2 regions of the Bacillus kalamii genome follow, and region 1 is predicted to be linked to the other one. Evidence: predicted binding sites of a transcription regulator. Region 1 holds the regulator's gene; the other holds the start of a gene.
The links. The regulator Rex, encoded in region 1, represses fermentation and respiration genes when NADH is low (regulators of the CRP and FNR family bind a similar motif). The targets are predictions, from matches to a motif close to TTGTGAAATATTTCACAA.

Region 1 (3,182 bases):
AATAACGCGATCTCCTAATGGTTTTAACAAGAAAAACACCCTCCTCAATTTTAACTCACGATAGATTATCTATTAGCACTCAACACTAATGAGTGCTAACACAATTATTATCATAATGAAATTTGCTCTTTTTTTCAAGTATTTCACTTTAAAAAAAATCCCCGTTTTTTCTACATGATTTGCCATTTGCCTCAACAAATTGATGTAACCTTCTACAGTATGGGCCATAAAAGGCATTACTATTACAATCCTAAGCAAGCAATTAACCGGAATCGTTTGTAACCTTTCCCTAAAAAGAAGTACAATACTCATAAGTGCTTTTTTAAAGGAGTTAACTCAGTGAAAAAAGAATATATATTGATTTTAATCACTTATGTGTGTATGCTTTTATCGCCATTTTTCGGGACACCGCTCTTTACGTTCATATGGAAGATGGCCGGGGTGCCTGAACAGAAGGCAATCCTTAATGGTTATGCGTATTGGTCCATTTTCGCTTTCCTGGCAACTTTGTTCATCATCCTGTGGCTGCTTCGGAAAGAACGCTCTGCCGGTGAAGGCAACCTCCGCGACAAACCGAAAGCATCCGTTGGCATTTCCATCGCCTGGGCGATCGGCGGAATTTTCATCGCGATATTCGCTCAGAATATCGCCGTCCGAATTGAACAATTGGTTGGCATAAATACCGTATCGGAAAACACGTCATTCATTATGCAAATGATTAAGAGCATCCCTCTTTTCGTTATCTTAACCAGCATAATTGGCCCAATTCTTGAAGAGATTGTGTTTCGGAAAATCATTTTCGGAACCATATACAAAAAGTATAACTTCTTCATTTCTGCTTTGGTCAGCTCGGTCATTTTTGGATTGGCGCACAGGGAGCTGCCGCATATCCTGCTTTATTCAGCCATTGGGTTCACATTTGCCTTTCTCTATGTACGGACGAATCGCATATTGGTCCCCATCTTCGCCCATGTCATGATGAACACGCTGGTTGTCATCGTCCAATTGAAGTACGATGATATCATGCAATCTATTGAAACCGTACAAAGCATTATTGGAGGAATATTATGAGACGTCAATCACCTTTAGCCTCTGGCTTGCTGTATATAGTTCTTGGCATCGTCTTCACGTTCCTGGCCATCAACTACGTATCACAGGATGGCTGGAACTTATTTTCTTTTTTAATCGTCTTTCTTGCCACAATCGATTTTGGGACAGGCATCCGGCTGCTTATGCTCCATTTCCGTCTGATGCGTATGAAAAAGAAATAAAAAAGTATACAAAAAAACCGATCCTAGCATGATCGGTTTTTTCATGTTCAATTCTCGAACAATGGTGTTTCATCATCGGTATGATGAGTATCCTCCATCGGATAATGCTTCAGAAAATAGACAAGCGACTGCAATTCAACGGCAAGATCGATATGGTGCACACGAATGGAAGCAGGCACATTTAATCGCGCAGGCGTAAAATTCAGGATTCCCTGCACATTGGAATGGACAAGACGATCTGTAATTGGCTGTGCCACTTTAGCAGGCACTGTCAAAATCGCAACAGAAACTCCCTCTTTCTGAAGGCGTTCCTCCATTTCATCCATATGATAAATTTCTACTTCCCCTATCTTCGTACCCACTTTATCCTCCGAAACATCAAAAGCCATTTCGATTTTCGTATTATTATTTTTCAAGAAATTATAGTGCAAAAAAGCGGTCCCTAAATTCCCTACCCCGATCAACGCAACTTTGGTCAGCTCATCCTGGTCAAGTGTTTTACGGAAAAAAGATAATAAATAATTGACATTATAGCCATAGCCTTTCTTGCCAAGCGCTCCAAAGTACGAAAAATCCCTGCGGATAGTTGCTGAATCCACTTTTACCGCTTCACTTAATTCTGCGGAAGAAACTCTTTGTTTTCCTGATGAATGCAAATTCTTTAAGAACCGATAATACAACGGTAAACGCTTCGCCGTTGCTTGCGGGATTTTTAATGTATCATGCGGCATAAATAACTCCCCCCAATATATTCTGCTCATTCTTACTAATTTTTGTCTATAATAATCAGGGTCTGATGATACTCCTTTTTTTCCTAAATAAAAGGCTTAACCTTTTGATTAGGAAGTAATTGACCGTTCGGAGTAAGTAAAGCTCACTGCGCAAATGCGCATCCCTGTTAACGCTTTCATTCCCGTACTGTCCCCTATCGCCTTTTTATCCGTTATTGTCAAACATAATCAAAAATTTTGATTTTTCAACAACTAATAGGTGCATGGTTTATCCATGGACATAACAGGATAGCAACATAATAGCACGTAACTTGCTGTATAACCAAACAGTACACGGATGGAATGTTTGTATGTGCACTCTTACTGATGTGAATGTCTATTGATAGTTGCCGGACTGATCTGAACGTGCAGATTAGCCCCTACGTTAAATCATACACTATTTTCCTTTCTTTGTGCAAAAGTTTGTATTGCATTTCACAAAAGAAGCTTTACATAATTGCCCATTGACCCTTTTATCGTTTACACTACAACTATGACAACCGAGGTGAAAAAATTATGATCGTTCTACAAGTTAATAGAATCTCTAAATACTTTGGGGCTGAAAAAGTCCTTTCTGATATAAAACTGGAAGTCCAGCAAAGGGACCGCATCGGCTTGGTCGGAAGAAACGGAGCCGGAAAATCAACTCTCCTGAAAATCATCGCAGGGCAATTATCCTATGATGGAGGAGAAATAATCAAACCAAAAGACTTAACGTTCGGTTATTTAGCTCAAAATACAGGCCTTGAATCGGATAAGACCATATGGGAGGAGATGCTGACTGTCTTTGCCCATCTGATTGATCTGGAAAGAAAGCTCCGTTCGCTTGAGGAAAAAATGACTCTACCGGAAACATATAATAATGAAGTGCTCTACCAGCAAATCATGCGTGAATACGATGAGTTACAAATTGCCTTTAAGGAAAAAGGGGGCTATCAGTATGAAGCAGATATCCGCTCCGTCCTGCATGGCCTTCAATTCCAGCAATTCGATTACGAAACACCCGTCTCTTCTTTAAGCGGCGGGCAAAGGACAAGATTGGCGTTAGGGAAGCTCCTGCTTTCGCAGCCCGATTTGTTGATTCTGGACGAACCTACGAACCATCTGGATATCGAAACGCTGACATGGCTGGAACAATACC
Region 2 (3,182 bases), 260 kb from region 1:
TTTTGTTCGATTGTTCTTGGTGCCTCTCCTTCTATAATAGAAAGAATGCCTTCAATCATCATGTTTTTGATAGCCACTTCCTGCATGGATTTCCGCTTTAATTTATTGGCAAAAGGATGCCATAAAACATATCCGGTGAAGATCCCCATCAGGGTTGCAACAAAGGCAGCCGAAATGGCCTTACTCAATTCTTCAATTTTATCCATATGGGACAGGGCGGCAATCAAGCCGATAACTGCCCCTAAAACTCCGAGTGTGGGTGCGTATGTACCAGCCTGCGAAAAAATAGCTGCTCCTGATTGATGGCGTTCCTCCATCGCATCTATTTCTTCGGTCAATATATCTCTTATATAATCTGCACTTTGTCCCTCCACTGCCAGGTTTAAGCCATTGCGGAGAAAAGGATCATCCACGCTTTCTGAAATGCCTTCAAGAGCAAGCAGGCCTTCTTTTCGGGCAATAACAGCCCATTCCGAAAACGTTTTGATTAATTCTTCTTGCTTGGTCACTTTCTTTTCTGTAAACAAAATCCGAAACAGCTTGGGTATTCGTTTGATTTCATTTGTAGGGAATGCAATCGTCACTGCGGCAATTGTCCCAACAATAATAATTAAAATAGCAGCAGGATTCAGTAGAGCTGTGATGCTGACTCCTTTAAGCACCATACCTACCCCAACAGCAAGAATCCCTAATATAACACCTATGATGGATGTTTTATCCATGAAACTCACCCGACTTCATATAATTTCTTTTCTACCATTCTTATCGGTAGGAATGAAGAATCGATGAGCGTTTTTATGCAACTTTTATTGCCTTTGACAAAAAACTGGACATAAGCAGGCCTTTTGTAACAAAAAGCAAGATACTCTTTTTTATAAAAAAAGGACTATTTATCCAATAAAAAAAGACTCATTTCTATTAAATAAAAAATAGTCTTCATCAGTCTGCCTTGTTTACTTTTGTCTGAACAAACATAATTTTGTCAAAGTGTGTAATATTTCCGTAATAAAACTTAATCTTACTGTAAATCACAAAAAAAAGGTTCTTTGATATAGTAAGCCTATCAACCTATTCTACTAAAAGAGTCCGGAGGAATTTATGAAGAAATTAGTTGTTTCGTCTATTGTTACTCTGTCTATTGTATGCGCATTATTGATGCCGACTGATACTCAAGCAGCTTCTTATAATTCAGCAAGCACCCAGGAAAAAATCATTTCAGTGGGTAAGCAATACATAGGTACAGCATACCGGTTTGGCGGAACAACTCCTAAAGGCTTCGATTGCTCAGGATTTGTTGGATATACATATTCAAAAGCTACTGGCCAGAAACTTCCCCGCACAACAACTCAGCTTTTCAATAAAGGAAAGGCTGTACAGCAAAAACAGCTCCAAAAAGGGGACATGGTATTCTTCTCTACATATAAGAAAGGACCTTCCCACGTCGGCATTTTTGTCGGGAATAATAGTTTCATGCACGCATCTACATCAAGAGGCGTGACAATTGATTCTTTATCCAATAGCTATTGGAATCCAAAATACATAGGAGCAAGAAGATTGTAAGGAAAGAAACAATTTCTTTTCACTTACCACCTATCGCCGCCGACCAAACATCCTGATCATCTCAGGATGTTTTTATTATGTCTAACCTCCACTCTGCCTTTCCAGTATCTGTTTCCCCTGTTGCATCAGTAAAAATAGTACAGTTGCACTATCCCTCTACTACAGAAGGTATAATTTTTAAAATACTCTCTCAAAACACTGTTTACATATTAAGGAGAATCATAGAAAGATTCCCTTTAATAGACAATAAATTCAAAATGTAAGCACTATCATCCCTTGGTATTCGCCTACATATATCCAAATTGCTTAATTTATGTGTATAAGTTCACAAATAGTTCATTTTTAATATGAGAATGAATCTATGAAGGAGAGTATGCTATATGTATAATCTGTTATATAGAAAAAAACGAATCTGTTTTACTCGAAATTTTAGAGAGGTGGAATATTTTATGGAACAGTGGAAAGGCTTCCAAGCAGGTATCTGGAACAAAGAAATCAATGTGCGTGACTTTATTATAAAAAACATTAATGTATACGAGGATGATGACTCATTCTTGGAAGGTCCAACTGAAGCAACTTCAAAGCTTTGGGAACAAGTAATGGATCTTTCAAAAAAAGAACGTGAAGCTGGCGGTGTACTTGATCTTGATACAAAAATCGTATCATCTATTACATCACACGAACCAGGCTACTTAAACAAAGACCTTGAAACAGTTGTAGGTTTCCAGACGGATGCGCCATTCAAGCGTTCCCTTCAACCGTTCGGAGGAATCCGCATGGCTGAAAATGCAGCTGAGGCTTATGGCTTCCATGTTGATAAGGAAGTAGAAGAAATCTTTACTAAATACCGTAAAACCCACAACCAAGGTGTATTCGACGCCTATACACCAGAAATGAAAATGGCCCGTAAAGCGGGAATCATCACTGGTCTTCCGGACGCTTACGGCCGTGGACGCATTATCGGTGACTATCGCCGCGTTGCACTTTATGGTGTGGACTTCTTGATTGAAGAAAAGAAAAGAGATTTGAACAATACAAGCTCAACCATGTCAGAGGATACAATCAAACTTCGCGAAGAGCTTGCTGAGCAAATCCGTTCTTTAAGCGAATTAAAACAAATGGCAGCAAGCCATGGCTTTGATATTTCTGCTCCTGCTCAAAATGCACGTGAAGCATTCCAATGGGTATACTTCGCTTACCTAGCTGCCATTAAAGAACAAAACGGCGCAGCAATGAGCCTTGGCCGTGTATCGAGTTTCCTTGATATCTATGTAGACAGAGATTTGAAAAACGGTTCATTAACAGAAGTGGAAGCACAAGAACTAGTTGATCACTTTGTTATGAAGCTTCGCCTTGTAAAATTTGCAAGAACACCGGATTACAATGAACTATTCAGTGGCGACCCAACTTGGGTAACTGAATCAATCGGCGGTGTATCACTTGATGGCACTCCTTTGGTGACAAAGAACTCATTCCGATTCTTGCACACTTTATCAAACCTTGGACCTGCACCAGAGCCAAACTTGACTGTACTATGGTCAACTAAGCTACCTGAAGCATTCAAGAAATTCTGTGCGAAAATGAGTATTCAAACAAGTGCGATTCAATATGAAAATGATGAT

Region 2: the regulator Rex is predicted to act here: its motif matches at 1,874-1,891, upstream of pflB (formate C-acetyltransferase).

What each region holds. Positions count from the first base shown of each region.
Region 1 is NZ_JBDFMI010000006.1:917,971-921,152, reverse strand. It holds gene groES (co-chaperone GroES) at 1-30, opposite strand, end outside; gene ABC357_RS22455 (CPBP family intramembrane glutamic endopeptidase) at 340-1,071, shown strand; gene ABC357_RS22450 (YdiK family protein) at 1,068-1,271, shown strand; gene ABC357_RS22445 (redox-sensing transcriptional repressor Rex) at 1,319-2,002, opposite strand; gene ABC357_RS22440 (ABC-F family ATP-binding cassette domain-containing protein) at 2,558-3,182, shown strand, end outside.
Region 2 is NZ_JBDFMI010000006.1:1,178,031-1,181,212, reverse strand. It holds gene motA (flagellar motor stator protein MotA) at 1-722, opposite strand, end outside; gene ABC357_RS23605 (C40 family peptidase) at 1,099-1,560, shown strand; gene pflB (formate C-acetyltransferase) at 2,010-3,182, shown strand, end outside.